3 regions of the Stenotrophomonas sp. NA06056 genome follow, and region 2 is predicted to be linked to each of the others. Evidence: predicted binding sites of a transcription regulator. Region 2 holds the regulator's gene; each other region holds the start of a gene.

The links. The regulator FliA, encoded in region 2, starts transcription of late flagellar genes. The targets are predictions, from matches to a motif close to TAAAGTTTNNCNNNCNNNGGCCGATAA.
Region 1: the regulator FliA is predicted to act here: its motif matches at 2,785-2,811, upstream of HUT07_RS20485 (methyl-accepting chemotaxis protein).
Region 3: the regulator FliA is predicted to act here: its motif matches at 2,556-2,582, upstream of HUT07_RS20085 (methyl-accepting chemotaxis protein).

What each region holds. Positions count from the first base shown of each region.
Region 1 is NZ_CP054931.1:431,525-442,051, reverse strand. It holds gene HUT07_RS01975 (DUF2628 domain-containing protein) at 1-54, shown strand, start outside; gene HUT07_RS20485 (methyl-accepting chemotaxis protein) at 127-2,661, opposite strand; gene HUT07_RS01965 (NAD(P)-dependent oxidoreductase) at 2,871-3,764, opposite strand; gene HUT07_RS01960 (KGG domain-containing protein) at 4,086-4,376, shown strand; gene HUT07_RS01955 (DHA2 family efflux MFS transporter permease subunit) at 4,387-5,859, opposite strand; gene HUT07_RS01950 (TetR/AcrR family transcriptional regulator) at 5,992-6,618, shown strand; gene HUT07_RS01945 (VOC family protein) at 6,635-6,985, opposite strand; gene HUT07_RS20505 (hypothetical protein) at 7,085-7,285, opposite strand; gene HUT07_RS01940 (LysR substrate-binding domain-containing protein) at 7,373-8,281, opposite strand; gene HUT07_RS01935 (MFS transporter) at 8,358-9,857, shown strand; gene HUT07_RS01930 (PA2169 family four-helix-bundle protein) at 9,948-10,400, opposite strand.
Region 2 is NZ_CP054931.1:2,199,716-2,210,242, forward strand. It holds gene flhA (flagellar biosynthesis protein FlhA) at 1-285, shown strand, start outside; gene flhF (flagellar biosynthesis protein FlhF) at 431-2,050, shown strand; gene HUT07_RS09755 (P-loop NTPase) at 2,037-2,924, shown strand; gene HUT07_RS09760 (RNA polymerase sigma factor FliA) at 2,921-3,664, shown strand; gene cheY (chemotaxis response regulator CheY) at 3,684-4,076, shown strand; gene HUT07_RS09770 (protein phosphatase CheZ) at 4,076-4,681, shown strand; gene HUT07_RS09775 (chemotaxis protein CheA) at 4,684-6,522, shown strand; gene HUT07_RS09780 (flagellar motor protein) at 6,649-7,389, shown strand; partial or broken gene motD (flagellar motor protein MotD) at 7,391-8,257, shown strand; gene HUT07_RS09790 (ParA family protein) at 8,409-9,191, shown strand; gene HUT07_RS09795 (chemotaxis protein CheW) at 9,188-10,285, shown strand; gene HUT07_RS09800 (STAS domain-containing protein) at 10,370-10,527, shown strand, end outside.
Region 3 is NZ_CP054931.1:4,439,057-4,449,583, reverse strand. It holds gene HUT07_RS20085 (methyl-accepting chemotaxis protein) at 215-2,311, opposite strand; gene HUT07_RS20080 (alpha/beta hydrolase) at 2,603-3,460, opposite strand; gene hemH (ferrochelatase) at 3,457-4,419, opposite strand; gene HUT07_RS20070 (YSC84-related protein) at 4,586-5,476, shown strand; gene tatA (Sec-independent protein translocase subunit TatA) at 5,551-5,778, shown strand; gene tatB (Sec-independent protein translocase protein TatB) at 5,794-6,267, shown strand; gene tatC (twin-arginine translocase subunit TatC) at 6,264-7,013, shown strand; gene HUT07_RS20050 (BPSS1780 family membrane protein) at 7,104-8,015, opposite strand; gene HUT07_RS20045 (glutamine amidotransferase) at 8,067-8,813, opposite strand; gene HUT07_RS20040 (GspE/PulE family protein) at 8,785-10,527, opposite strand, start outside.

The DNA.
Region 1 (10,527 bases), 1.8 Mb from region 2:
CTGGAACAGGTGAAGGGCAACACCAGCTGGAACCCCTTCGAAGGCATGTTCTAAGCCCCAGCGCTCGGCAGCACAGCAGCACATCGACGCCCGGCCTTGGCCGGGCGTCTTCGTTCACGGCCCCAGTCAGGCAGCGCGCAACGTGGCAGTCGAGCGGGTGTCAGCCTGCAGGCGGAAGCGTGACACCGCCACCGCCAGCTGCTCGGCCTGTTCTTCCATCGCCCGTGCCGCCGCCGTGGCTTCTTCAACCAGCGCAGCATTCTGCTGGGTGGTCTCGTCCATCTGCACCACGGTCTGGTTGACCTGCTCGATACCGGCCGACTGTTCGCGCGAGGCCGCCGAGATCTCGGCCATGATCTCGTTGACACGGCCGACCTGGCCGACGATTTCCTGCATCGTGCGGCCAGCGCCATGCACCAGCTGCGCACCGGCGCCGACATGGCCGACCGAGGCATCGATCAGCTCCTTGATCTCCTTGGCCGCGCCCGCCGAGCGCTGCGCCAGCGCGCGCACTTCGCTGGCAACCACCGCGAAGCCACGCCCCTGTTCGCCCGCGCGCGCGGCTTCCACCGCTGCATTCAAGGCCAGGATGTTGGTCTGGAAGGCGATGCCGTCGATCACCGAGATGATCTCGGCGATGCGCTGCGACGAGGTCTCGATCTGCTCCATGGTCTGCACCACCTGGCTGACCACCTGCCCGCCTTCGCTGGCAACGCCCGCGGCCGAGGCCGCCAGCTTGTTGGCCTGCAGCGCGTGATCGGCGTTCTGGCGCACGGTGGAGGTGAGTTCCTCCATGGACGCGGCGGTTTCTTCGAGGTTGGCGGCCTGCTGTTCGGTACGGCGCGACAGGTCGCTGTTGCCGGAAGCGATCTCGCCTGCGGCCAGACGGATGCTGGCAGCAGACTGCTGGATCTGGCCGACGATCTGGGTCAACTGCTGCACGGTGCTGTTGGCATCATCGCGCATCACCGCGAACACCCCGTGGAAGTCACCTTCCATCCGCGTGCTCAGGTCACCGGCGGCGATGGCGCGCAGCAACGTCGACAGCGCGGCCAGGTTGTGGTCGCTGACCTGCATCATGGTGTTGAGGGTTTCCACCATGCGGCGGAAGTCATGCTCGAAGCGCTGGGCATCGCCGCGCACCGCGAAATCGCCGGCCGCTGCTGCGGCGGCCAACTGCTGGATCTGCTCGTTGATCGCCGCCAGGTTGGACTTGGTGGTTGCCATGGCAGCGGTGAACACCGCCTTTTCGCCTGGCAGTGCTTCCATGTCCATGCTCAGGTCGCCCACCGCATAGCGCTGCATCACTTCGACCAGGCGCTGGGTGACGGTGTTGCTGTCGGCGACCAGCTGGTTGCTGTCGGCCACCATGCGGCCGTACTCGCCGGGGAACACCGAGGCATCCATGCGATAGCTGATTTCACCGGCATCATGGCGGCGCGCCATCTCCGCCTGTGCGGCCATCACCGCCTGCAGCTGACCGCGCATGCCCTGCATCGCGTCCAGCAGACGGCCCACTTCATCGTTGCCCCGCGCCGGCATGGCGGTATCCAGCTTGCCCGCAGCCACGTCGCCGGCGATACGCACCGCCTGCGCCAGCGGGCGCACGGCCAGCCGCTGCAGCAGCACGTAGACACCGCCACTGAGCACCAGCGCGGCCACCACCCCCACCAGCAGGATGATCCACAGCAGCTCGCGGGCCTGCGCGACGATCACCGCATGCGGCACCACCACACCCAGCGCGAAACGCTGCGGCGCGTCCCCCACCTGCAACGGCACGTACAGGCGCACGTTGCCGGCAGCATCGGGCTCGAACGCTTCGTACGTCTTGTCAGCGGCGATCTGCGCCAGCATCCCGAGGGTGGCGGCATCGGTACGCGGCTTGCCGATCTCGGCAGCATCGGCCGAGGCCAGCACTACGCCCTTCGGTGAAAGCAGTTCGACGCGTCCGGCGCCCATCGGCGTCAGCGTGGCCAGGTGCTTCTGCAGCGCGTCCAGCGAGAAGTCGACGGTGAAGACACCAAGGAAGGTGCCGTTCTCGACAATCGGGGTGCTCAGCGTGCTCATCAGCACCTGCTTGCCACCGATATCGTAGGCGTAGGGCTCGCTGACCAGCGGCTGCTTGTCGCGGCTGGGCACCATGTACCAGTTGCCCGAGCCGCTGGGCGTCTCGGTGTAGTCGGTCATCGTCGACTGCTGCGGCTTGCCGTCCTGCCAGGCCCAATAGCTCATGTAGCGGCCGGTGGCATCGTGCGCTTCGCTGTTGACGAACTCCGCATCCTTGCCGTCGAAAGCGTTGGCTTCCCACATGGTGCTCTTGCCCAGCCATTCCGGGTGCGCGTGCAGCTGCTCGCCAATGACATTGGCCAGGCTGGCGCGATCGGGTGCATCGCCGCGCGCACGCTGGGCTAGCACGGTTTCCACCATCGCATCGTTGCTGGCGAAGGCCGTGCCCAGGTCGGCAGCCACCTGGCGCGCCTCGGCACGGGCTTCGCTGGCCATGGTCTGGCGCGAGGACGACACCAGCGCCGAACTGGCCTGGTGATAGATCAGGAACGCGGTCGCGCCGAAGCACAGCAACGCGATCACCGCGGTGCCCAGCATCAGCTTGTGGGCGATGCTGCCGGGGCGGCGGGCAGCGACGGAACGGGAAGAAGACATGGGAGGATCCGCAGGCAGTTCAGGTCGACCGGTGCCACCAGGGCACCGCGCAGATGCGCAATCCATCGCGCGGGCCGCCAGCCCCGCCGGATCGGAACCCGGCGCGGGAAGGCGCGCACCGGTTTAGCGGCCATTGCCGGCCGAGGTTGAGGCTCGGCGCGCGCGCAAACCTGAACCTGCTCAGCTGCGGCCGTCGACGCCGGCCTGTACTACTCGGCAACCCGGTCGCGGATCCACTCCGCACGGGGCAGCACCTCGATACTGCCTGCGGCGTACTGCTGCAGAACGTCCTCCGGACCGAAGCGCGGCTGCCAGCCCAGCGCTGCGCGCATCCGGCTGCTGTCATAGACCCGGTCGATGCTGAGCGGCAGCGGCCAGCCACGACGCTCGAACTCGGCCAGCAACTGCGGCGCGCGGCGCGCCAGCACCTGGCGCGGATCGGCGGCCAGCTGCAGGCAGTCCTCGCGCCGGAAGGGCGTCGGTGCGCACGCGAGGTAGCGCTGGAAGGGCGCGCCTTCATCGTGGAGCAGCGCGGCATGCGCGCTGGCCACGTCGCGCGCATCGATGCCGCGGTGCAGGCGGAACATCGCCATGCGGTCAGGCGGCTCGGGGAAGCAGCGCGCCATCCGCAGCACGCGCACGGTGAACGTTGCGCTGGCCGCTGCTTCGGCGGCCGCCTCAGCCTGCAGCTTGGTGCGGTGGTAGATCGTGCGGGGCAGCGGCTCGGTGTCCTCGTCGATCCAACGGCAGCCACCGGACACCACGGCATGGCCATACAACGCCGTGGTACTGGTCAGCACGAAGCGCTGCACGCCGGCCTCGCGCGCCAGCAGCAGCAGGTTCGCGGTCGCGTCCACGTTGATCTGCTGGAACACCGCGTCGGGTACCAGGCCCACGTGGGGGGCGTGCAGTGCCGCAGTGTGGATCACGGCATCGACGCCCTGCACAGCGCGCTCCAGCGCCCGGCGATCGGTGACATCGGCAATGACGCGCGTGGTGGCAAAAGGGCTGCGGTCCAGCCCCACCACCTCATTGGCACCGGCCAGCGCACCGAAGATCGCGCGCCCTATCCGCCCGGAACTTCCGGTCAGCAGAATCTTCATTGAATCCATTCACTCGACAGCGCCCGGGATCTACCGGGATATCCCGATTCTAGGCAAGCCCGATGGCATCGGCGATAGGAACCGATGACATTCTGCATGCCATCCGCATCTGGCCGACGGCGTGGACTCGATCATGGCAGGGTGCCGCCGCCGCGATGATCGGATGTGGATCCCGGACCCGCGTGCGGTAACCGGTCGTCAAACGCGTGCGCAGGACATGTGAGCCTCGTACAGCCCACCTCGACCTGTCTTTAGCCTGCTCCATGCCACAAGGGACCGACACTGATGGCAGCGACGCATGTCCACACCCGGAGACCGGTAATGACCAACTCACGCAGTGGCAGCAGCCTTCGAGGCTTTGCCTCGATGGACGAAGACAAACAGCGCGCAATCGCGTCGAAAGGAGGGCGGGCAGCCCACGCATCCGGCAACGCGCACCAGTTCAGCCCGGCCGAGGCCCGGGTGGCGGGGCGCAAGGGCGGTGAAGCGATCAGCCAGGATCGCCAGCACATGGCCGCGATCGGTCGTGAGGGTGGCCATGCACGGCATGCCAGTGCCCGCCAGCAACAGCAGGACACGCCCGGCAAATCCGGCACCGGTCAGCAAGGATGAGTTGTTGCGGTCACTGCGCCATGTACCGGCGATGCAGGGCAAAGGCTGTCAGCACCGCCAGCGCACCGGCCAGCGCCATCGCCCAGGCGAACCCGCTGGCCATGGCCGCGCGGTAGTAGCCCAGCACATGCGGTGAACTGGACGCCATCGCAGGTTCAAGGATGAGCCGACGCGCTTGCAGCGCCACCTGCGGTTGGCCGGCGGCATGGGCAGCGACAATGAGGTGCTGTACAGCGCGCTGGCTCATCACGCTGCCCAGCAGCGCGATGCCCACGCTCATCCCCGCCTGGCGTAGTGCATTCATCGTCGCCGAGGCGATACCCGCGCGCTGCGGCGGCACGTGGCCCATCACCGCCATGCCCGTCGCGGGCACCGCCAGCCCCATGCCGGCCCCCAGCAGCAACAGAAGCAGCGTTGCATGCGCGCGCGTGCTGGTGGCATCGAGGCCTGGCATTGCACACAGGGCAATACCGGCCAGCGCGTAGCCGGTCACCAGCGCTACCGGCAAGCCAATCCGCCCGACAATGCGGCCAAACAGCAGCGAAACCCCACCCATCATCAGGAACTGTGGCACCAGCTGCAGCCCCGCGGCGGCGGCGTTGCCGCCCTGCACCTGCTGGAAGAACAGCGACAGGAAGAACAGGCTGGCGTAGGCGCTGAAGCCCAGTACGAAGGACGCGACGTTGAGCAGGCGGAAGCGATGATCCGCCAACAGGTCCAGCGGCAGCAGCGGGCGCGCGACCCGTCGTTCCACACAGCCGAAGGCCATCAGGCCCGCAACGGCCACGGCCAGCGCCAGCACGGTCCGAGGCGCCGCCACCCCATGCTCGCCGATGCCGATCAGTCCATAGCTCAGCGCCGCCAACGCGACGATGCTCAGCAGTTGTCCTGCCGGATCCAGCGCAGCATGCTGCGGGTGCCGACGCTCGGGAATGCCCCAGGCCCCAAGCGCGATCGCCAGCAACCCCAGTGGCAGGTTGATCAGAAAGATGCTCGGCCATCCTGCCCGCTCCACCAGTACGCCGCCCAGCAGCGGCCCCAGCACCAGCGCCAGAGCACTGAAGGCCGACCAGCCGCCGATCACCCTTGCCCGCTGCCGGGGATCGGGGAAGGCATGGCTGAGGATCGGCATGGCGCTGGGGATCAGCAGCGCACCGGCCACTCCCTGGATCGCACGTCCCATCACCAGCACCTGCAGACTGCCGGCGCCGGCACACACCAGCGAGCCGGCGATGAAGGTGGCGACACTGGCCAGCCACACCCGCCGCTGCCCATGTCGATCGCCCAGCGGACCGGCCGAAAGCATGAACGCCGACAGTGCGATCGCGTAGGCATTGATGACCCATTGCAGCCCGGCGATGTCGGTCCGCAGTGCGGTCTGCAGTGTCGGCAGTGCGACGTTGACGATGCTGATGTCCAACGACGCCAGGAAGGTACCGAGATAGGCCGCCAGCACCAGGGCTGGGCGTCGAAAGCGTTGCATGCCGGAAAACCCAGAAGGAACATCGACGCATACACTATCCATTGACTGACCGTCAGTCAATGACTGGCGGTCAGTCAATGCTGTCCGCGCCTTAGAATGGCGCCCACCCTCTTCCAGTCCGGATCGCCGCCGATGATTCCGCCGCACGCGTCAGCCAAGTCCCGCACCAAGCCCGCTGAGATCCGCCTGGAGGAGTTGATGGACGCTGCCGAGGCGCTGTTCCTGTCGCGCGGCGTGGAAGCGACCACCATCAGTGACATCGTGGCTGCAGCCGATGTCGCCAAGGGAACGTTCTATACGTACTTCGCGTCCAAGGGCGAAATCCTGCAGGCGCTGGCCAAGCGCTATACCGAACGCTTCCTGGCTGAAGTGGAACTGGCAGTCGAGCAGCATCCGGCCACCGCCGGCGAGGCCCGTCTGCGCGCCTGGATCGAGGCCAATATCCGTATCTATGCGCGCACGCATGCGCTGCATGACGTGGTCTACGCCAACCATCATCACCACGAACGCGGCAACGCAGACCGCAACGCCATCCAGCAGCAGTTGTCGGCAATCCTCGAAAGCGGTGTCGAGGCAGGGCTGTGGTCGTTGCCCGCGCCACGGGTCACCGCCTCGCTGATCTACGCCGGCGTGCATGGCGCCACGGACGATCTGATCGCCGCCCCCGAACAGTCACCCGAGGCGTTCATCGCTGCGGTGGTCGCCGATTGCCTGCGCATGGTCGGCGTGGCGGCGGTACCTGCGAAGAAGCGCCGCTGAGTCGGGTGCGCGCTGGCTAGGCGTGGGCGAGAATGTTCAACAGGCGCCCGAACGGGTCGCGCACGTAGAAGCGACGCACGCCCCATGGCTCTTCAGCTGGGCCGTATTCAAGAGCGATGTTCGCATGTCGCAGGCGCTCAAGTACGCCCTCCAGATCATCCACCTCGATCGAAAGATCCGGCACCGGCGTACCCGATCCACCTTCGCTGGCAATGCTGAGCTGTGCCAGCGCAGTGCCCTGCCCGCCGTAGGTGACGATCCAGCCGTGGTCCATCACGATGTCCATGCCGAGGATGTCGCCGTAGAACGCGGCCGCCTGTGCAGGATCGGTACTGGCGATATTGGCGACGACGCGTTTTACAGCCATGTAGCGGCTCCAGACGATCACGACCGCTGACCGCGTGCTGCGGCCAGGTGAAAAGAGGCCCATGGATCGGGCCCCTTCATTGCGAACGGTATGCAGGCCTCAGACCGCGCCGCACCTGTCCATGACACAGCGATCGTATTCGAACTGGCACTCCATGGCATCACTGCCACTGGCAACGCAGGCCTGGTAGGCCTTCCAGCATGGCAGGTCGCACGGTTGGACCGGACCGGCCACCGCCACCGAACCGGTACACGCAAGTGCAAACACTGCAGCAGCGATCACTTTCCTGATGGCTCGCATTGATATCACTCCCTGATAGGCCTGGTGATTCCAGGCCACATCACCCTACCCGCGTGCGCGGGAGAGGAAGTGAAAGCGGGGGCGTCGCTACCGTCGCGACGGCGGCATGTCGATGCGCCGGGCGGGCGTGCAACGCACCTGCTCGATGAGCCGGCGAACCACCGGCGACGTTTCCTGCTCACGGTACAGCGCCGCAATGGTCGAGGCGATGACAGGCCCGGCGATCGGCAGATACACCACGCCCGGCAGCAGCAGCGTCTGCTGCAGGACCGACGGCACGATGGCCAGCGCCCCATCGCCCACCGCGACCTGCGCCAGTACGGCGGCAAGATGGCCGGGACGGGAACGGATGTCCGGCACGAACGCACCACGGCGCGCGACCTCCAGAGCACCTGCGGGCTGCTCCGGCATGATGAACGCCTCCTTCGCCAACTGCGCCGGCTGCACCGGCAACGCTGCGCGGGCCAGTGCATGCGATGCCGGCAATGCTACGCAGAACCGGTCTTCGACGAGGATGTGCGAACCAAGCGCATCGGGGACCTCCATCGGAAGCCGGCAGAACGCCACATCGACGCGACCGTCCAGCAGCAGATCCGGCAGTTCGGCCATCGGCCACTCGCCGACCTGCAGATCCACATCGGGCGAGGCACTGCGGAACTGCTGCAACTGCTCCTGCAGCGCACCGGCATAGACCGCCGAACCCACGTAGCCGATCTCGATCCTGCCGATCTCGCCGCGACCTGCACGGCGGCCTATGGCCTCTGCCTGCTCGAACTGCTGCAGTACGTTGCGCGCTTCGGCCAGGAAGAGAGTGCCGGCCGAGGTCAACGTCACCTCGCGTCGGCTGCGGTCGAACAGGCGTGCGCCCAGGCGACGCTCGATCTCCTGGATCTGCACGCTCAGCGTCGGCGTCGCGATGCCCAAACGCAGCGCGGCACGTCCGAAATGCAGCTCCTCGGCCAATGCGACGTAGTACTGCAGATGCCGACGGTCCATGCTCGCGTGATCGTTAGATTTTTCCTAACGTACTTGAAGAACACCGGCAATGAAACAAACGGTCGAAGTTGTTTGAATGGGTATTCCTCCCCCAGCCGAGTCGCCGGTGCCCCTTTCCCCTCCCCGCCACAGGCGGCCCAACTGGATCCTGATCGTCGCCTCGCTCGGCTGCACGATGACTGTGCTGGAAACCAATGCCGTGGCCGTCGCGCTCCCGACCATCGCGCGCGATCTGCAGGCCGACTTCGCTGACATCGAGTGGGTAATCAGCTGCTACATCCTGTCCTTCACCTCGCTGCTTCTTCCCGCCGGTGCCATCGCCGATCGACATGGTCGCCAGCGCGTGCTGTTGATCGGCATCACCTTGTTCGCCCTCTCATCGCTGACCTGCGCGCTGGCACCCACGGCCAGTGCGCTGTATGTGGCTCGTGCGTTCCAGGGCATGGGTGCCGCCTTCCTGCTGGCACCCTCGTTGTCGGTCATCGGCCACGCGTTCCACGAGGGCAAGCAGCGCGACGATGCCTGGGCCTTCTGGGGCACAGCGATGGGCATGATGATGGTGCTCTCGCCACTGATCGGCGGACTGTTGTCCTCGTTGTGGGGATGGCGCTCGGTGTTCATCGCGATCCTGCCCTTCCTCGCCTTCCTGGCCTACGGTGCGATCCGCTGGGTGCCTGATTCCGCCGACACGGTGGTACGCCCGCTCGATGCACCCGGCATCATCACCTTCAGCATGGCGATCTTCGGCATCGTGTTCTTCCTCGTGGAAGGGCTCGCGCAGGGATGGACATCAGTGGTGGCGCTTGCTGGTCTGGGCCTGGGCATCGCGATGGGCGCGTTGTTTGCCTGCATCGAACTCAAGCGTCGGCATCCGATGGTCGACCTGCGGCTGCTTGCAAGCCCGCGTTTCGTCGGTGCACTCATCGCAATGATCGGCTACGCGGTCAGCGCGCAGGTGATGGCCTCGATGCTGCCGCAGTACCTGCAGAACGGCGTCGGCCTGAGTGCCCTGGCCACGGGTGCAGGCATGCTGCCGTTCGCCGCAGCGATGCTGCTGTTCCCGGGCGTTGGCAGGCGCCTGGGCAGGCGCTTCTCGAGTGAGACCGTGCTGGCCATCGGCCTGTCCATCACGGCCGCCGGCAATGCGCTGGCCGGAATCGGCGCGTGGCACCACATGCCGGCGGTGGCGCTGGTGGCGATGGTCATCATCGGCGCAGGCGGCGGCATTCTCAACGGCGAGACATCCAAGGCCATCATCGGTTCGGCACCTCGTGACCGCGCAGGCATGGCCTCGGGCATCAGTGCAACAACACGCTTCGTCGGCATCCTGCTCGGATTCACGGTTCTCTCCAGCGCCTTGACCGTCGGCATCCGCGCCGGACTTTCAACAGGTGTTGCCGCAGGCAACGTCGTGCGCCTGGCCGACAGCATCGCCACCGGCGCGCTGACCGGTGAAACCCCGGTTGATCTCGCACGGGCGATCTACAGCCAGGGCTTTGCCGCGTCCCTGTGGACGTCCGCTGCGGCAGCGACGCTGGCCAGCCTGGCCGTTGCCCTGCTCAGGAAGCACGCCTGACGGCAGATGAAGGAAGCAGAAACAGAAACGACCAGGGCAGCACGAGGCTGCCCTGGTCGTAGCGGTGTGGGGGATGACCGCCAGATGCGATCAGGCGGCCTTCATCGCATGCTTGCGCGCGCGCATCACCGAGTGGCATTCCTGCACTTCCGGCAGCCACTGGGTCACTTCCTGGCGCACCGCCGGCGGCAGGTCGTTGTCCTTCAGCACGTCCTTGAACGCGCCCAGCAGGCGATCTTCGGACTCTTCAAGCTCGGCCACGTAGCCATAGTTGGTATCACCGAAGGCAGCGCGCACCTTGCCGTAGAACTGCTGCATGGAACCGACCATGGTGCCGTGCTCGGCCGGCTTGCCGCCGGTGGCCACCACCGAGCTGCTCAGCGAAGACACGATGCGGCCCTTCACCCCGGCAATGCGGACGAACAACGCCGACAGCTCGGCATCCTTCACCTTGGTTGCGGCTTCCTCGTAGAAGGACTTGCCATCACGTGCGATCTCGATCAGGTCGTTGAGGCGATGCTCGATGGTGGACTGGGTGCTCATGTGTAGTCTCCTTGTTGGGGAAAGGACAACAGTGGTATCCGTTGCCTGCCACACCAGACTGGCCGAACGCGCGTGGTTCGCAGGTGAGCACCGATTGATGCGGTAATCATGCTGCCCAACGCAACCC
Region 2 (10,527 bases):
CCGGTGTTCACCCTCAACCCGCAATTGGAACGTGTCTTGCAGGAGTCCACGCAGGGCAACGGCGCCGCGCTGGAACCCGGACTCGCTGAGCGACTGCACCAGAGCCTGGCCGAATGTGTCAGCAAGCAGGAAGCCCGCAACGAGCCCGCGGTCGTGCTGGTACCAGGCCCGGTGCGCGCCGCGCTGGCCCGCCTGGTCCGCCACAGCGTTCCGTCGCTGTCGGTCCTGGCGTACAGCGAGGTGCCGGAGGACAAGCGCCTGAAGCTGGTTGGAACGATCAGCTGACGCCGCCCTGCAAAGCGCCAGAAAACAGACACCACTTTCAAACACCCGCAACAGACAGATTCCAAGGGGAACCCGAACCGTGCAGACCACCGACCACCCGCGTTCTCCGACCGCCACTCCGCCGACTTCGTCCCGTGACCACAGCATGAAAATCAAACGATTCGTCGCCGCCGACATGCGCTCGGCCATGAACCTGGTGCGCAAGGAACATGGTCCTGACGCCGTGATCCTGTCCAACCGCCGGATCGAGGAAGGCATCGAGATCGTGGCTGCCGCCAACTACGATGAGAGCGCCGTGCAGCGCGCCCTGGAAGCCTCGCGTCGCGACGTGGCACCGCCGCCCGCGCCGAAGCCGCGCACCGCCGCCGATGCGGTGATCGCCGCCGTCACCCGCCGTCGCAGCAGCACCCCGGCACCGGAGCCGGTGGCAGCCACCACGTCGGCCGTCGCCGCCCTCGCCCGCGCCGCTGTCGGCGCGACCGGCCGCACCCTGGACAGCGCCGACGAGATCGTGCCGACCCGCGGCAGCACTGGCTTCGCTGCTACGCTGGCGCGTGCCGCCGTCAATGAATCGACGCTGCCGGAACAGATCTTCGCCCCGTTCGCCGACGCCATCGTGGCGCCCTCGCCGGCTGCGGCCGCGCCGGTGAACCGCGCCCGCTTCCAGATCGATCCGCCGCTGGAAGACAGCGCGCAAATGTCGGCAGTGTCGCCGCCGCCGTTGCCGGTCGCCCTCCAGGCCGCCGTCACGCCCGAAGACGAAGCCCCCCATGCGCCGGTTGCCGTGCAGCCGACAGAGCTTGTGCCCGCACCGCTGCCGACCCTGGCGCCGGCACCGGCGCTGACCCTGGTCGCCGACGACGCCGAAATCCGCCACCTGCGCCAGGAAGTGGCCGGTATGCGCCAGGTGATCGAGCGCGAGATGAACCGCTTCACCGACGAGCGCCTGCGCGGCTGCCCGGTGCGCGCCACTGCGCTGGACCTGATGGACGAGTACGGCTTCGACGCTGGCATCGCCCGCGACGTGGCCATGCAGATTCCGTTGGAGACCGAAGCCCATCGTGGCCGCGGCCTGATGCTGGGGTTGATCTCGCGCAAGCTGCCGATCGCCCCGGTCGATCCGATGGAAGAAGGCGGTGTGATCGCCCTGGTCGGCCCGACCGGCGCCGGCAAGACCACCACCATCGCCAAGCTGGCCTCGCGCTTCGCTGAAGCCCATGCGGCCCGCGATGTCGCCCTGGTCACCACCGATACGATGCGCATCGGCGCCCGTGAACAGCTGTACGGCTACGGCCGCCAGCTCGGCATCGCGGTGCACGAGGCCAACAGCGGCACCGACCTGGACCAGCTGCTGGAGCGATTGAAGGACTACAAGCTGGTGCTGATCGACACCGCCGGCCTGGGCCCGCGCGACCGTGCGCTGGCCGCCCAGCTGCAGTGGCTGCGCGCCGCCCGCCAGGTGCGCACCCTGCTGGTGCTGCCGGCCAACACCAGCTTCGGTGACATGGACGAGGTGGTCCGCCGCTTCGGCGCAGCCAACCTGCAGGGCCTGGTACTGAGCAAGCTGGACGAGACCGGCCGCTTCGGCAACGCCCTGTCGGTGGCGGTGGACCACAAGCTGCCGATCACCTGGGTGACCGATGGCCAGGACGTCCCGGACGACCTGCACCGGGCCAGTGCAGCCAATCTTGTACTTCGCCTTGAAGATTTGCGCCGCGCGGCCGATATGCCCTGCAACCCGGAGTTGAACCATGCCGTCGCGTGAGTACGCCAAGCTGACCACCACCTTCCCGCTGACGGCGACCCGCAGCGAGCCGCTCGGCCCTGTGCGCACGATTGCCGTGACCGGCGGCAAGGGCGGCGTCGGCAAGACCAACGTGTCGGCCAACCTGGCCGTGGCGCTTGCCGGCATGGGCAAACGCACCCTGTTGCTGGATGCCGACCTCGGCCTGGCCAACATCGACGTGATCCTCGGCCTGAACCCCACCAATACCCTGGCCGACCTGGTCGCTGGCCGCTGCAGCCTGGATGACGTGATCATCGAAGGCCCGAACGGCGTACTGGTGGTCCCGGCCGCGTCCGGTCGCCGGCACATGGCCGAGCTGGCCCCGGCCGAGCACGTGGGCCTGGTCAACGTGTTCTCCGAACTGGAACGCGAGCTGGACATCATGGTGGTGGACACCGCCGCCGGCATCAACGATGGCGTGCTGACCTTCTGCCAGGCCGCGCAGGACACCGTGGTCGTGGTCTGCGATGAACCGGCCTCGATCACCGACGCCTACGCCCTGATCAAGGTGCTGTCGCGCGAACGTGGCGTGGACCGCATCCAGGTGGTGGCCAACATGGTGCGCGACCCCAACGAAGGCCGCGTGCTGTACGAGAAGCTGACCCGCGTCTGCGAGAAATTCCTCGCCGATGTCTCGCTGAACTACCTCGGCTGCGTGCCGCAGGACGACTGGCTGCGCCTGTCGGTGCAGCGCCAGCAGCCCGTGGTGAAGGCCTATCCGTCCAGCCCGTCGGCACTGGCGATCACCGAGATCGCCCGCCGCACCGCCCGCTGGCAGGCACCCACCGAGCCGCGCGGTGGCGTCGAGTTCTTCCTCGAACGCATCATCAAGCAGCGTGGGGTGGCCGCATGAAAGGCGCCGCCCAGTACAGAGAGGTCCAGCGCACGGCGGCCAATGAGGTCATCGCCCAGCACTCGGACCTGGTGCGGCGCATCGCCCACCATCTGGCCGCACGTCTGCCGGCCAGCGTTGAAGTGGACGACCTGATCCAGGCCGGCATGATGGGCCTGATCGAAGCGTCGCGCAGCTACGACGCCGATCAGGGCGCTTCGTTCGAGACCTACGCCTCGATCCGCATCCGCGGCTCGATGATCGATGAGATCCGTCGTGGCGACTGGGTACCGCGTTCGGTGCACCGCCGTGCCCGCGACGCTGCTGCCACCATCCGCCGCCTGGAGCAGAGCACCGGTCGCGCCGCCAGCGCCACCGAAGTGGCTGCCGCGATGGAGATGCCGCTGCCCGAGTACCTGCGCCTGATGGAAGATGCCTCGCGCGGCCAGGTGCTGAGCCTGGAATCACGCATTGAAGACCAGGGCGAGCTCGACACCGTCGCCCAGGGCGGCCCGACCCCGCAGCAGGTGCTGGAACGCGGCGAGTTCGGTCGTGAGCTGGGCAACGCCATCGGCCACCTGCCCGAGCGCGAACAGCTGGTGCTGTCGCTCTACTACGAGCAGGAACTGAATTTGAAAGAGATCGGCGCAGTGCTCGGCGTGAGCGAGTCGCGGGTCTGCCAGATCCACGGCCAGGCGGTCCTGCGCCTGCGTGGCCGACTGAAGATTTTCGAGGCGGCCGACGCCGGCCTCGAGAGCTGATCAACAAAGGAACTCTGCTTTGAACAAGAACATGCGCATCCTGATCGTCGACGACTTCTCGACCATGCGTCGTATCGTCAAGAACCTGCTGGGCGATCTGGGCTTCACCAATACCGCCGAAGCCGAGGACGGGCATGCCGCGCTGTCGTTGCTGCAGAGCCAGCCGTTCGATTTCGTGGTCACCGACTGGAACATGCCGGTGATGACCGGCATCGAACTGCTCAAGGCGATCCGTGCCGATGCCAAGCTGAAGACCCTGCCGGTGCTGATGGTGACGGCCGAAGCCAAGCGCGAGCAGATCATCGAAGCGGCGCAGAACGGCGTTAACGGTTACATCATCAAGCCGTTCACCGCACAGACGCTGGAAGAGAAGCTCGGCAAGATCTTCGAACGCCTGGCGGCCAGCGCTTGATGGACACCACGGTCGACAAGAGCGCCCTTGCCCTGCGCCTGCAGGAAGCCCTGGACGCACTGGAATCCGGTGACGAGGCTGCCTGGCGCCAGCGCATCGACGGCCTGGTCGCGCTGCGTACCCAGCCGATGATGAGCGGCCTTTCGCGGCTGGCCCGCGAACTGGGCCAGGCGCTGGGCGAACTGCCGACCGTGCCCGATGAAGCCGGCGAGCTGGACGATGCCTGCGCGCGCCTGGACCACGTGGTGGCGATGACCGAACAGGCCACCCACCGCACCCTGGACCTGGCAGAAGAGTGCCGCAGCCTGACCGAACAGCTGCGCGCCGATGGCCTGCAGCCGGGCCAGGACGTGCAGCTCGACCGCATCCGCCACAACCTCACCGAGATCGCCCTGACCCAGAGTTACCAGGACCTGACCGGACAGATCATCCGCCGCGTGGTCGGCATCGTGCGCCGCGTGCATGAGGGTTTCGGCGCGCTCGGCCTGCCGCCGGAACAGCATCGCACCGACCCGGAACTGGCCGGGCCGGCACTGAAGGGGCTGGACCGCCATGCGGTCTCGCAGAACGACGCCGACGACCTGTTGTCGGATCTGGGGCTGTAACCATGGGCGCGGTAGCCGACGACATCACTGCCGATTTCATCATCGAGGCCCAGGAAATCCTGGATCGCCTCGGCGAACAGCTGGTGTCGCTGGAACAGGCACCGCAGGACAATGACCAGCTCAACGCGGTGTTCCGTGGCTACCACACGCTGAAAGGCGGCGCTGGATTCCTCGGCATCACCGCGATGGTCGAACTGTGCCACGCCGCCGAAGAGGCGCTGGGCGCCGCGCGCGCCGGCCAGGCCGTATTGCAGGCCCATCACTTCGATGCCGCCCAGCAATCGCTGGACTACCTGCAGTCGATGCTTGACGCGGTGTCTTCAGGCACCGAGCCGGGCTTTGCCCCACCCGAACTGGTCGCCCAGTTCGATGTGCATGGCGGTGGCGCAGCAGCGCCATCGGCCGCGGCGCCGAGTACCGGCGGGAGTGACCTGATCACCGACGACGAATTCGAGGCCCTGCTCGACCAGCTGCACGGCGGCAAGGCGCCGGCACCCGTGGCGGCGGCGAAGAAGGCCGACGACATGATCAGCGAGGACGAGTTCGAGGCATTGCTCGATCAGCTGCATGGCGGCGCCGCCCCGGGCAGCAACCCCACCGCAGCGATTGTCGCCGTACCGGCACCACGACCGACGCCCGCGCCGGCCGCACCAGTCGCCAAGCCGGCGCCCAACAAGCCCGTCGCCGAAGCCGAACACACCGTGCGCGTGGATACCAAGCGCCTGGATGCCATCGTCAACCTGATCGGCGAACTGGTGCTGTCACGAAACCGGCTGAAGACGCTGCGCACCCGCCTGCGCGATGAAGAGCTGGACCGCGCGGTGTCGACGCTGGATATCGCCACCGCACGCTTGCAGTCGGCAGTGATGCGCACCCGCATGCAGCCGGTCGGCAAGGTGTTCTCGCGCTTCCCGAAGGTGGCGCGCGACGTTGCGCGTTCGCTGAAGAAGGAAGTGGATCTGGAGCTGATCGGCGCCGAGACCGAGCTTGACCGCAACCTGGTCGAAGCACTGGCCGATCCGCTGGTGCACCTGGTCCGCAACGCCATCGACCATGGCGTGGAAATGCCTGACCTGCGCGAAGCGCAGGGCAAGCCGCGGATGGGCCACGTGCGCCTGTCGGCACAGCAGGAAGGCGACTACGTCAGCATCGAAGTGCAGGACGACGGTGCAGGCATCGATCCGGAGAAGCTGCGTGCCAAGGCGCGCGAGAAGGGCCTGATCGATCCGGAAGCCGCTGCCCGCCTGAGCAGTGAGGAATGCCTGCACCTGGTGTTCCTGCCGGGGTTCTCGACCAAACAGCAGGTGACCGATATCTCCGGCCGCGGCGTCGGCATGGACGTGGTGCAGTCACGCATCCGCGAGCTGAGCGGGCAGATCCAGATCCAGTCGGAACTGGGCCGCGGCAGCCGCTTCATGATCCGCGTACCGCTGACCCTGGCGATCCTGCCGACCCTGCTGGTGCAGGCCGGCGAAGACGTCTACGCGCTGCCGCTGGCCCGTGTGATGGAAGTGCTGCATGCACCGCGCACCTCGCTGGGCTGGTTCGACGGCCGCGCCGTGCTTGACCGCCGCTCGCACACGCTGGCGCTGGTCGATCTGCGGCAATGGCTGGATGTGACGCCGGCCGCCTCGCCCCTGCTGACCATCGTCGTGCTGCAGGCCGGTGAGGCACGCTTCGGGCTGGTGGTGGACCAGGTGCGCGGGCGCGAGGAAGTGGTCATCAAACCGCTGCCGAAAGCCCTGCGCGGCCTGCGCGGTTATGCCGGTGCAACCTTGATCGGCGATGGTCGCATGGCGTTGATCCTGGACGTGGACGGGCTGCGCAGCCCACACGACTGACCCGATTGCTGAACCCGACATGCAACAGCGCCGGGCCATGCCCGGCAACAGAAAAAACTGTGAACTCCGTTACACCAGAATCTCCCGGTGTCTCAAGTCCCATTCATACAAGCCGATACCGGACCCATGGATAGACTCAGCCTCATTGGACTTTTCCTCGCCCTGGCCTCACTGGTCGGTGGCAGCATCCTCAAGGGCGCCGGCCTGGCGTCGTTGTGGTCGCCTGCGGCGTTTGTGATCGTGATCGTGGGTACCGTGGCGGCCATCCTGCTGCATACCGCGCCGGCGGTGTTCAAGCATGCGTTCAAGATCGTGCGCTGGGTCGTGCGGCCGCCGCACAGCGACCGTCGCGAACTGATCCAGCAGATCGTGGAATGGAGCAACATCGCCCGCCGCCAGGGCCTGCTGGGCCTGGAATCGCAGGTGGAAGCGCAGCGTGATCCGTTCCTGCGCAAGGGTCTGCAACTGCTGGTGGACGGCGTGGAACCCGAATCGATCCGGCACATGCTGGAAATCGAACTGGGCAGCCAGGAACACCAGGACCAGGCCGGCGCCAAGGTATTTGAAGCCATGGGCATCTATGCGCCCACGCTGGGCATCATCGGCGCCGTGCTGGGCCTGATCGCGGTGATGAAGAACCTGGCCGACCCCAGCAAGCTGGGCCACGGCATCGCCGCTGCGTTCACCGCCACCATCTACGGCATCGCCTCGGCCAACCTGCTGTTCCTGCCAATCGCGGCCAAGCTGAAGGGCGTGATCGCCCACAACTCGCGCGACCGCGAAATGGTGATCGAAGGCCTGATCTCGATCGCCCAGGGCGAGAACCCGCGCAACATCGAAACCAACCTCTCCGGCTTCCTGCACTGACATGGCCCGCCGCAAGCACCACGAAGAGCACGCCAACCACGAAGCATGGGCGATACCCTATGCCGACCTGATGACGCTGCTGCTCGCCTTCTTCGTGGTCATGTACGCCATCTCCTCGGTCAACGAGGGCAAGTACCGGATCATGGCCGACGCCCTCACCGATGCCTTCGGTGGTGCACCGCGTACCATCAACCCCGTGCAGGTCGGCAACAAGCAGGTACAGGGCGGCGGCTGGGACAGCCCGTCGGTGATCAAATCGGGCACCAAGATCGGGCCCTCCGCCCCGGCGCCGTCGCACGACCCCACCCTGCTGCCGGCGATGGCCTCGCAGATGCGCATGCCGGTGTCGGTACACAACCAGGAGCAGATCGCGCGTGCCGAGCGCCAGCTCAACAGCATCGCCGACCGCCTGACTGCTGCACTGGCGCCACTGATCGACCGCGGCATGATCAGCGTGCGCCGCACCGAACTGTGGATCGAAGTCGAGATCAACAGCGACATTCTGTTCCCGACCGGCTCGGCAGCGCTGGATGTGCATGCCCGCGACACCCTGGCCAGCCTGGCCGGCGTGCTGCGCGACGTACCCAACAGCGTGCGCGTTGAAGGCCACACCGACAACGTGCCGATCGCCACCGCCACCTTCCCGTCCAACTGGGAACTGTCGGCCGGGCGCGCGGCCAGCGTGGTGCATCTGTTTGCCGACCAGGGGCTGCAGCCGTCGCGGCTGGCGATGGTCGGCTATGGTCAGTTCCGCCCACGCGAAGAGAACGACAGCGCGCAGGGCCGCAATCGCAACCGGCGGGTGATGGTCATCATCCTGGCCGACACCAGTCATTCGGTGGACCCGCTGGGCGAACGCCTGAACGCAGCCACCAGCGCCACCCGAGGCGCCAGCGAACAGGCCGCCGCCGCGCCGGCCAGCACCCCCACTTCCCCCATCGCACCGGTGCAGTTGCCACCGGTGCCGGCTGGCAGCCGTGTCGGCGCCGCCGTTCCCCCGGCAATGAAGGAGTAATCCGATGCGCATCTGGGCAGTCGCCAACCAGAAGGGCGGAGTCGGCAAGACCACCACCACCCTCGCCCTCGGTCGCGGCCTGGCCGCGCTCGGCCACCGCGTTCTGCTGATCGATCTCGATCCGCATGCCTCGTTGACCCGCGCCTTCGGCGTTCCGATCGAGCCGGCACCGGCCGGCGTGCTGGAACTGTTCGGCGCCCCCCCAGCCGACCTGTCCACGCTCAGCCACGCCAGCACCACCGGCGGGCTCGACTACGTGTGCGCGCAGGCCTCGCTGGCCACGCTGGAGCGACGCAGCGCCAACCAGCCGGGCCTCGGCCTGGCACTGCAGAACGCCCTCGCCCGCCACCAGGGCCAGCACGACTACATCCTGCTGGACTGCGCACCAACGCTGGGCCTGCTGATGATCAACGCGCTGGCCGCGGCTGATCGCCTGATCATCCCCACCCAGGCCGAGCCATTGGCTTTGCATGGCCTGGATGGCATGGTCCGGACCGGCGAGATGGTCGAGCGTTCGCGCCGCCGCCCGCTGCCGATCTCGATCCTGCCGACGTTGTTCGACCGCCGCACCCGTACCGGCAACGAATCGCTGCGCGCGATGCAGGACCGTCACGCAAGCCGCGTCTGGGAAGATGCGATTCCGATCGACACCCGCATCAGCAACGCGGCCGGCCTGACCCTGCCCAGCATCGGCGAGGACTACCCCGGACGTGGACTGGCGGCCTATCGGCGCGCGTTGAACTGGATCCTCGGTGAGGACGCACGCGCCCTGGAGCAGGCGGCATGAACACCACCGGCATGCTGGACGACTACCTGGACGAACTGCTCGGCGACATTGCCGTCGCACCGGTTGCCAGCGATGCCGCACCGCGCCCGGCGAGCGCGGCGGCTGACGCCGAGCGTGAGCCGACCTGGGATGATCTGCCGGCTGAAGTGATCTACGAAACCGACACCCTCGCAGCCGCACCGGCCAGCGACGACGCGACCCTCGAGGCCGCCTTCGACGCCGCTGCCACACCGGCCGCCGATGCAGAACGCGAGCCCACCTGGGACGATCTGCCCGCTGAAGTGGTCTACGAAACCGATACCGTCGCGGTCGCCAGCCCTGTCGCACCGCCTGGGCCGGAACCCACCTGGGATGACCTGCCGGACGAAGTGATCTACGAAACCGACGCTGCCGACAGCCTTGCGCACACCGACAGCCCCGGACTGCAGGCCGCGTTCGAGGCCGCCGCCGACGGCGAGGTGGTTCCCGCCTTGGCCCCGCCGGCAGTGACCAAGGTTGCAGCACGCCCCGAGCCGGCACCGATGCCGTCGATGGCCCGTGTCGCCGTCGCGCCGCCGCCACGGGTCGCAGTGGACACCCCATCCAGCAACCGCCCTGGAACCTGGCAGGAGCTGCAGGCGCAGGCGCACCAGCCCGCCAGCAGCCCGCATCCGCAGAACCGTCGCGCCGGCGAACGTACGTCGCGTTGGCTGCGCCTGCGTTGCGGCACCCAGGCCTACGCGCTGGAACTGCTGAAGGTGCAGGAAGTGGTGCTGCCGGTGCCGTTGCTGCCCTTGCGCGGTACCGCCCCGGAAATGCTTGGCATCATGAACCTGCGTGGCCAGGTGGTGCCGGTGATGGATCTCGGCCTGCATCTGGGCGCGGCCTCCGCCGAGGATGACGCGCAGACCCGCATCGTCGTGCTCGAAGAGAACGGCGAGACCCTGGGCCTGCGTGTGTCGGCCGTGGAGGACGTCGCCAACCTGACTGACTCGCAGATCGAACCGCCCGATACCGCGCGTATCTGTCAGATCTCCAATGAACTGTTCCGCGGCGTGGCCCGCATCAGCCAGCGGCCGATGATCCTGCTCGACGCCACGCAACTGTTGGGGTGAATCGGCGCTCCGCGCCGATTCCGACCCTAAAGAACCGCCCTGCGGTGCCGTTATGAATGCTGGAACCGTTTGTCCGGAGCAACGATGAGCACTGTCGAACTGGGTGAGGATCTCGGCATCGAGAGCAGCACCGAGCTCAAGAACCGCCTTTCGCCCTTGGTGGCGGAAGCAGGCGAGCTGACCCTGGATGCAAGCCAGGTCGGTCGCATCCACACCGCCAGCGTGCAGGTGCTGTGTGCCTT
Region 3 (10,527 bases), 2.2 Mb from region 2:
CCAAGGGGCGTCGCTTTCTGTAGAGCTCAACGGCAGGCGGAGTTACTTCGCCGCAACGGCAGGTGCCCTCGGCCCTCATCATCGTGTCGCGGGCAGCCTTGAACGGATTGCCTTCGTACTCGTTGAGCCGATGAACCCCACCGGAAACCACGCCCAACAAAAAGGCGGCGCCCTGCGGGCGCCGCCTTTCATGCAGCACGGTGCTGGTCCACGCTCAGTCGATCAAGGCCGCCTCGCGCTGCCGGAACACCGATACCGCCTGGTTCAGTTCACCTGCCTGCGACTGCAGTTCGCGTGCCGCTGCGGTGGCTTCTTCCACCAAGGCTGCGTTCTGTTGCGTGGCCTGGTCCATCTGCACCACCGTCTGGTTGATCTGCTCGATACCAGAGGACTGCTCCTGCGATGCCGCCGAGATCTCGCGCATCAGGTGGCTTACGTTCTCCACGCCGCCGACGATGCCCTGCATGCGTTGTCCGGCATCGGCCACCAACTGGGCACCCTCGCCGACCTGACGGCCTGCCTCGTCGATCAGGACCTTGATCTCCTGGGCGGCGGCCGCCGATCGCTGCGCCAGCACACGGACCTCGCTGGCCACGACTGCGAACCCGCGCCCCTGCTCGCCGGCGCGTGCCGCCTCAACGGCGGCGTTGAGCGCCAGGATGTTGGTCTGGAAGGCAATGCCGTCGATCACACCAGTAATGTCGCCGATCCGCTTCGATGCACCTTCGATGGCCTGCATGGTGTCGACCACCCGCTGCATGGCGTGGTTGCCATCACTTGCCGCGCCCTGGGTGGACGCGGCCAGCTCACTGGCCTGTCGTGCGTGCGCGGCATTCTGGCGCACGGTGGCGGTCAGCTCTTCCATTGAGGCGGCCGTTTCCTGCAGGTGTGCGGCCTGTCGCTCGCTGCGCTCGGACAGTGCGCCGTTGCCGGCGGCGATTTCGCTGGCGGCCGTGCTGATGGTGGTGGCGCAGTGCTGGATGTGGCCGACCATGCGCGCCAGCTGGCTGGCGGTGGCGTTGGCATCGCGCTGGATGGCGGCGAACGCGCCGTGATACTCGCCCTGCATGCGGCGGTCGAGATCGCCGTTGGCCAGCGCCGAGAGCATCTGCCGCACTTCGTTGACCGTGCTGCCCAGGGTATCCAGCAACTGGTTGATGCCACCGGTCAGGCCATCGAGGAAGCTCGCGCCTTCGCTGGCCTGCAGGCGCTGCTCGAGATCACCGTGTGCGGCGGCATCGACAATCCCGGCGACGGCATTCTCCAGCGTCAGCTCATGGGTGCGGTCATGCCATTCCACCGCAAAGCCGAGGCGCGTGCCCTGTACATCGAATACCGGAGTAACGACCTGGGCGAAATGCACCGGGCCGATCCGCACCTTGCCGTTGTGCGTTGCCTGAAGCCCGTTGAGGATGCCGCGGATGCGGTCAGGATTGGCATGGAAGCGGTGGATGCTGCTGCCGACCAGCCGCTCGGCGTCGAAATCGGGGAACGCCTGGCGCAGCGTGGCCTGCTGGTTGCGCAGCAGTGCCACCACCGAGCGGTTGACGTAGCGGATGACGTGATCGTTGTCGGCGATCATCATCGCCGTGCGCGAGGCATCCAGCGCCTGGCGGATCTGCGCGTTCTCAGCGTGTGCTTCGGCCTCGCGCTGCCGCTGCGCCTGCACATGACGTGCGGTATCGGCCAACGCGTGGGCCAGTGAACCGGGCGCGTAGCTGCGCGCATCGGTGTGTGCGCCGAGGTCGGCGCTGGTCGCGATGTCTCGGGCCAATGCGGCCAGGCGGTGCGGTCCGTGGCCCAGCGCCTCGCTCTGTTGGCGCAGGCGTGCGGCGGTCTGGCCGAGAACCAGCGTCAGCACCGCCAGGGCAATGGCATTCAACAGCGGTGGCAGCACGGCCGCCCCATCAAGCAACGGTGCCAGTACGGCAATGACACCGATGCCGCCAGCCAGCCACACCGGCAGGCGGTCACGCTGGGTGAGCAGCACGCCCAGCAGCAGCGCAATCGGCAACGCGGCATTCAATCCGCCGATCTGGCAGAGCAGGCTCAACTGCAGTGACAGCAGCACCGCCAAGCCGTTGCGTGCGGTGGCCTGACCGGCCAGGCGCCCGCCCAGCCACGCGGCTGGCAGCACCGCTGCAGCAACAGCGCTCGCCGCGGGTGCCGACGTGCCGCGCACGGCCAGCACAAGGCCGATCAACGCGAACGCCGCGCTGCCCAGCAGCAGGCGACGATCGCCCCGCTGGGCCAGCTGTTGCAGATAAGGGAGACGGCCCTGGTCGGGCGGGCGGGAGGACGCAATGGACATCGGCAACTCCTGGATCAACGGACGGCAGCGACCCTGCAACGCCCTGCGCGGATGAGCGCAACGACGGCACGATCGGGGAATTCAGGGAATGCGGCGCAGATAGCGACGCGGAGGACAGTCACCGTGACCACATCCTGTGGATGACGGTGCAGCAGACGGGACATGCGGTCTTCCTTGCAGAACCGGGAACGAGCCGCAGGCACAAGGGGCCTGCGTGCTGTGGGCGCAGGGGCCCACTACCGTTCTATCGGCCGCAGTGGCGCAGAGTGAAGTGCGTGCAGCCGACGATGGTCAGCGCGCGTTGCTGTTTCCGCTCAGGAAGGCATCAATGACTGCGGCAATCTGTGCCGGGTGTTCCATATGCAGATGATGGTTGCCGGGGAACACCGCCAGGCGGCCATCGCGCAGGTGCTGCAGGCGCTCGCTGCGCATCGGCTCGGGATAGTACGACTGCGCAGGCGTGGCGTAGATCACTTGGGTCGGGCAGCTGATGGCCTGCAGCAGGTTGTCGATCTGGCCTTCGCTGAGGCGGATCGCGGTGGGCAGCATCAGGCGCGGATCGCTGCACCAGCGATAGCCGCCCTCGACCGGCTCGACACCGCGTTCGACCAGCAGGCGTGCGCAACCTTCGCTGAGCTGGTTGGTCATCATCCGTGCGCGGATCGGTGCGGCCAGATCGGGGAATACGCGCAGCCGTTTGCGCGCGAGTGCGCGGGTGGCATCAACGTGTTCGCGCAGACGGCTGGCGGTGTCTTCTTCCGGGCCGCGCAGGCCGCCGAGCGCCTCGATGGCAACCAGGCGTTCGACGCGATCACTGACCGCTGCGGTGAGGCTGGCGATGCCGGCACCCATCGAATGGCCGATCAGGGTGAACCGGTCCCAGCCCAGCGCGTCGGCGACATCGAGTACATGGGTGATCGCCGCCGGGGTGGTGTACACCGCACCGGTGGGCAGATGGGCGCTGTGGCCGTGTCCGGGCAGGTCGATCGCTACCAGGTCCAGTTGTGGCAGATGTGGCGCCAGCGGTACGAAGCTGGCCGCATTGTCGAGCCAGCCGTGCAGGGCCAGCACGCGCGGTCCCTCGCCTGCACGGCGCAGGCCGGCAACGCGGACGCCCGCGACCTGCAGTTCAAACGGCTGCAGGGTCATGCCAGCGAGGCCACGGCCAGCCGCGCCAATGCGCGGGCGTGTTCCGGTTCGGCGTTGAGGCAGGGGATGTAACGCATCTGCGCGCCGCGCTCGGCCAGTGTTTCGGTGAAGCCCATGGCGACTTCTTCCAGCGTTTCCAGGCAGTCGGTGGCAAACCCGGGGCAGACCACGTCGATCTGTTTCACCCCCGCATCGGCCAGCGCCCACAGGCTGGGTTCGGCGTAGGGCTGCAGCCAGCGTTCGCGGCCGAAGCGCGACTGGTAACCCAGCTGCCACTCGTCTGCGCCCAGGCCCAGCGCCGCCGCGATCGCGCGTGCACTGGCCTCGCAGCGCTGCGGATAGGGATCCCCGGCATCGGCAAGGCGCTGCGGAATGCCATGGAAGGAGAACATCAGCTTCTGGCCGCGACCCTGCTGCTGCCAATAGCGCTGGATCGAGCCGGCGACGGCGGCAACCCAGTCCGGGTCGATCGAATAGTCCTGCACCAGGCTGACGGTGACCTGCGGGTTCCTGCGCTGCCATGCATCCACGCGGTCTTCGACCGAGGCAGTGGTGGTGGTCGAATACTGCGGATACAGCGGCAAGACCACGATGCGGCGCACGCCCTCGCTGGCCAGCCGATCCAGTTCGGTGGTCAGCGCCGGTTCGCCGTAGCGCATCGCATGGCGCACGCGCAGCGTCGGCAGCAGGGCCTGCATCGCCTGCGCCAACCGGCGGGTGTGGACCATCAGCGGCGAGCCTTCCGGCAGCCACACCTGGGCGTATTTGGCAGCCGAACGGCTGCTGCGCAGCGGCAGGATCAGGCCGCGCAGCAGGGGTTGCCACAGCAGTGCCGGTATCGAGACCACGCGCGGGTCGGACAGGAATTCGGCCAGATAACGGCGAACGGCGGGAGCCGTCGGCGTCTCGGGCGTGCCTAGGTTGACCGCCAGTACAGCGGTATCGGGTGCGTCGAGCATGGGCGGTATTGTCGCCGATTCCATCGTCACGTCGGCATGCAGGATTCGGATCGGCGTCATCGATGAGGTGAATGTGAGCAGGCAACGCTCATTGGGGATTCATCACAACACTACTAATTTCAGTCACTTGCTATATCTTCCTATGGACTGACTTCTGGAGCCTGCCATGCGTCGCCCGATCCAAGCCCTGCTGATCGCCGCCAGCCTGCTGTCCAGCCAGGCCATGGCCGGACCGCAGGAAGACCAGCGCGCCCGCAACGCGGTGCGTGTACTGGCTGAAATCCAGGGAATCCCCGAACAGGGCATTCCGGACAAATTGCTCGACGAAGGCCGCGCGGTCATCGTCATTCCCGACACGATCAAGGCCGGTCTGGTCATCGGCGGTCGCCGTGGCCACGGCCTGATGTCCGTGCGCATGCCCAACGGTGCGTGGTCCAACCCGGTATTCATCAAGCTCACCGGTGGCAGCATCGGCTTCCAGGCCGGCGTGCAGTCTTCGGACGTGGTGCTGGTGTTCCGCAACGACCGCAGCCTGGACAACCTCGTCAACGGCAAGTTCACCCTCGGCGCCGACGCCGGTGTGGCCGCCGGCCCGGTCGGCCGCAATGCCGCCGCCGCCACCGATGGCCAGCTGAAGGCTGAAATCTGGTCGTGGTCGCGCGCCCGTGGCCTGTTCGCTGGCGTGGCCCTGGATGGCGCGATCCTGCAGATCGACGATGCGGCCAACCTCGACGCCTACGGCAGCAACACCACGCCGCGGATGATCTTCGAGGGCCGCGCCGCAGGCTCGCCGTCGATGGATGTGGTCGCCTTCCGTGATCGCCTGGAAGAGGCCACCTACGCGGCGCGCAACAACCGCAATGGTGGCAATGACGCATCGCGTCCGGCCGCCGCCGCAGCGCCCGCCCCGGCGCCTGTTCAGGCAGCACCTGCGGCACCGGTTGAGGCGACCACGGCACCGCTGCAGGCCGTGCCGCAGACCCCGCCGCCGGCCCAGCAGGGTTTCCAGCCGGTCAACGACGGTGAAATCCGCACTGAAACGCTGGGCAACAACTGACTTTCGTCACGCGCGCCGGCTTACAGCCGGTGCGCTATGCTCGGCAATCTGATCACTAACGTAACGAGCGACTTATGGGCAGTTTCAGCATCTGGCATTGGTTGGTCGTGCTCGCCATCGTCCTGCTGGTGTTCGGCACCAAGCGCCTGACCAGTGGTGCCAAGGATCTCGGCTCGGCGGTCAAGGAATTCAAGAAGGGCATGCACGACGAAGACAAGCCGAACGCACAGTTGGGCGATGAGTCGCGCAGCCAGGACGCCGCGCGCACCGCGCAGGACGAGCACGACCGCAACGCGCGTTGATCCGGAGCGGTTGCGGTGTTTGATATCGGCTTCAGCGAACTGCTGGTGATCGCGGTCGTCGCCTTGGTGGTGCTCGGACCTGAGCGCCTGCCCAAGGCGGCCCGCTTCGCCGGGCTGTGGGTACGCCGCGCGCGTAATCAATGGGATTCGGTCAAGCAGGAACTGGAACGCGAACTGCAGGCCGAAGACATCAAGCGGCAGATGCAGGACGTGCGCCAGGGCATGCAGGACACCGAGAACCAGCTGCGTGCCAGCGGCGAAGCCGTACGCCGCGAGGCCGAACAGATGCAACAGCACAGCGACACGCTGGCGCAGCAGGTGCGTGCACCCGCCCCGGCCGAACAGCCGCCACATCTGGCGGATGCGCCCGGGCCGGTGGTGGCTTCGGCGGAAGATGCTGCCATCGCGCCTTCAGCTGCCGAACCTGCGGGCGATACCGTTGCTGATACCGCGGCCGAAGCGCCTGCCCGCACGGAGCGCCCGTCATGAGCGAACACGACTTCGGCGAAAGTTCGCTGGTGGAACACCTGGTTGAATTGCGTGCGCGCCTGGTGCGTGCACTGCTGGGGCTGGGCGTGGTTCTGCTGGGCCTGCTGCCGTTTACCCAGAAGCTTTACAACGCATTGGCCGAGCCGCTGATCTCGCAGTTGCCCAACGGGCAGACGATGATCGCCACCAACCCGGCCGGTGCCTTCTTCGCGCCGTTGAAGCTGACCTTCTTCGTGGCCTTGTTCGTGGCGGTGCCGTGGCTGCTGTACCAGCTCTGGGCTTTCGTCGCACCGGGCCTGTATGCACGCGAGAAGCGCCTGGCGATGCCGTTGCTGGTGTCCTCGGTGCTGCTGTTCTATACCGGCTGCGCCTTCGCCTACTTCCTGGTGCTGCCGGCGGTCTTCCACTTCCTCACCACCTTCAGCCCGGAAGTGATCGCGATCACGCCGGATGCGAACGCCTACCTGGACTTCGTGCTGGCGATCTTCTTCGCCTTCGGCGGCAGTTTCGAACTGCCGGTGGCGATGGTGATCCTGGTGCTGCTGGGCTGGATCACGCCGCAGCAGTTCAAGGAAGGGCGCGGTTACGCGATCGTCGGCATCTTCGTGCTTGCGGCGATCCTGACCCCGCCGGATGTGGTTTCGCAGCTGATGCTGGCGATCCCGATGTGCCTGCTGTACGAGCTGGGCATCCACGCCGCGCGCTGGCTGGTGCCGTCTTCGGCGGTCAAGAAGCCTGCGGCCTGATTCCCGGTAGCGCCGGGCCATGCCCGGCGTTCGTGGCGTGAGGTGATATCCATCCGCCGGGCATGGCCCGGCGCTACCGTTGAGCCCCGCTCAGGCGTGGAAGACGTCGTTGGCGGGCGGCGACTGCGGTACCGGCGGTGCGCCGCGGCTGCCGCGATGCACGAACATCTGCTTCCAGGCTGCGTAGACCGCGCCGACATACAGCGGCATCAGCACCGTGGTGAACACCAGTTGCGCAATGAATGCCGCCGCCAGCGGGCCGCCGATCAGCATGCCCAGCTGGACCACGATCACGAACAGCACATAGACGCAGAACGCGGCGATCAGGCCGAGCACGGTGAACACGGCGGTGGCGCCGATGTTCTCGATGCAGCCCTGCAGGCTCAGGCGCAGCGCGTGCATGCCGCTCTGCCGATCAAACACCACCAGTGCCGGCTGGGTGAACATCGCCAGGGTCAGGGCCACGGCGGTGCAGAACACCAGCAGCATCCACAGCGCGATGCGCTGCGCCGGCAGGTTGGCGACCAGTTCGGCGGCGGTTTCCGGGCTGATCTGCTGCCCGCTGCGGCCGAGTTCCTGCATCTTGGTCATGGTGTCGCTGAAGGCGGTGAAGCCCTCGCGGCCGATCATCAGGTACAGCAGTGCGCCGAGCAGCAGCACGGCCAGCACCTGGATTGCCAGCGGCACCAGCAGGTGGCTGACACGGCGGTCGCGGATCGGCTGCAGCAGGTGGGTCGCCAGGCCGGGGCGGCCCTGGTCGATCTCACCCATGGCGTACAGCATGCCGCCGAACATCACCGGTGAAATCACCAGCGTCATCATCTGCAGGGCAAGGCCAGCGGTGCCGGGCAGCATCGTCCCCAGCAGGGTGACCACCCAGTTCACCAGCAGCCAGGTCAGACCGATCCGGGCCAGCTGCAGCGGCGCGCGCCGATACAGCGAGAACGTATCCAGCAACCACTGGGCGCCCGCCGAGGCTGGCAGCTTGCGAATCTCTTTCATGGACATCCGGGGAGGGACAGGAGGGGCCGGGCGGTGTGCCCGTGCCGCCGATTATCCCTGTTTTGCCACCGGCTGGGCTGAAGACAGCCGGGCCTGGCGGACAAAGCGCCGCAACAGCTGGCGCGCCAGCGGGGCGGCGCTGACCGCGCGCTCGATGCTGCGCGCACAACCGCCGTGTCGGCCGATGCAATCGGCGCGTGCGCGCACGTAGCCACGCATGTGGTGGGTGGCGAATTCCGGATGGAACTGCACGCCCCAGGCCTGGCGGCCCCAGCGGAAGGCATGGCAGCCATCCAGCGGCGAGCGCGCCAGCACGGCGGCACCTTCGGGTACGCGCAGCACGGTCTGCAGATGGGTGGCGTGGGCCGGGAAGTGGCTCGGCAGGCCGTGAAACAAGGGGTCCTGCGCGGCCTGCGGGTCCAGTGCCAGTTCAATCGTCCCCGATTCGCGCCCGGCGGGGTTGTAGGCCACTTCGCCGCCCAGCGCGTGGGCCAGCAGCTGGTGGCCGTAGCAGATGCCGAACACCGGCACGTCGTCGTGGGCGGTCTGTCGCAGCCAGGCGGCACTGCGCTCGCTCCATTCGGCGTGGTCGGTGACGAAGGCGGCCGAGCCGGTCACCAGCACCCCGGCGAAATCGCGGGGATCGGGCAGGTCGGCGCCATGCTCGACGTCGACCACGACGGTCTCGTGTTCTTCCAGGCCGGCGGCCACCCGGATCCAGTGCGGAAAGCGCCCGTAACGGCGCAGGGTCGGCACGGGGCGGCCGGTTTCAACGATCAGGAAGGGCGCTGGATTCATCCGGGGGAGGCAGTACGGACAGGACTTCCTCGATTGTAGTCAGCCCCTGTGCCACCTTTTCAAGCCCGGCCTGGCGCAGGGTTCGCACTCCTTCAGCACGGGCGGCACGGTTGAAACCGGCCAGATCCATGTCCGCACGGATCAGCCCGCGCAGGCGCGAGCCCAATGGCAGCAACTCATACAGGCCGATGCGGCCGAGGAATCCGGTGCGCCGGCACTCCAGGCAACCGACCGGCCGACAGGGCGTGGCGGCATCTGGATATGCAGCTTCGCTATCAGCCAGCACCGCCCAATCGGCTCTGCCAAGGGTGTGCGGCTGCTTGCAGTGCGGGCACAGGGTGCGCACCAGGCGCTGGGCGAGGATGCCGTTGACGGTGGATGACAGCAGGTAATGCGGCACGCCCAGGTCGAGCAGGCGGGTGATCGCCGAGGGCGCATCGTTGGTGTGCAGGGTGGACAGCACCAGGTGGCCGGTCAGCGAGGCCTGCACCGCCATCTGCGCGGTTTCCAGGTCGCGGATCTCGCCGATCATGATGATGTCCGGGTCCTGCCGCAGCAGGGTGCGTACACCGCTGGCGAAATCCAGGTCGATGTTGGTCTGCACCTGCATCTGGTTGAATTCCGGCGCGATCATTTCGATCGGGTCTTCCACCGTGCACACGTTGACGTCCGGCGTGGCCAGCCGTTTCAGGGTGGAATACAGGGTGGTGGTCTTGCCCGAACCGGTCGGGCCGGTGACCAGCACGATGCCGTGCGGGCGCTCGACCAGGGCGGTCCAGCCGGCCGCTTCCTGCGGGCTGAAGCCGAGCTGGTCGATGCTCTTGAAGGCCGCTTCCGGGTCGAAGATGCGCATCACGCACTTTTCGCCGAAGGCGGTGGGCATGGTCGACAGGCGCATTTCCACTTCACGGCCGCCGGGCGAGCGGGTCTTGATGCGGCCATCCTGCGGGCGCCTGCGCTCGGCCAGGTCCATGCGTCCCAGCACCTTGATGCGGCTGACCACGGCGGTCATCACCGCCGGTGGCACTTCGAACACCTTGTGCAGCACGCCGTCGATGCGGAAGCGCATGCGGCCCATGTCGCGGCGCGGCTCCAGGTGGATGTCCGACGCGCGTTGCTCGTAGGCGTACTGCAGCAGCCAGTCGACGATGTGCACGATGTGCTGGTCGTCGGCATTGACGTCGCCGGTACGGCCCAGTTCCACCAGCTGTTCGAAACTGGGCAGGGGGGTACCGGCCTCGCCACGCACGTCGCCACGGGCACCGCGCACCGAACGGGTGACGCCGAAGAACTCCATGGTGTAGCGGTGCAGGTCCAGCGGATTGACCACCGCCAGCTCGATGCGCAGGCGGGTCAGGTGCTGCAGATCGCGCAGCCATTCCTGTGCCAGCGGCTCGCTGGTGGCCACCAGCACGCGTTCGCTGTCCACCGCCAGCGGCAGGAAGCGATGGCGGCGCGCGTAGGCGTGCGAGGCTACGGCGGTGACCGAAGCGACGTCGACCCGGGTCGGATCGATGCGCAGGTAGCGGTTGCCGGTGCGCTGCGCCAGCCATTCGGTGAGGCGTTCCAGATTGAGGTCGCCGCCGTCGCTGGCGGCCAGCTTGAGGTTGGACAGCAGCACCAGGGGATGTACTTCGCTGGCGTTGCGGGCGCCCTGTGCGGAAAAACGGATGCGCTCGCGTTCGTGCGCAGCCACCACGCCATCGGCCAGCAG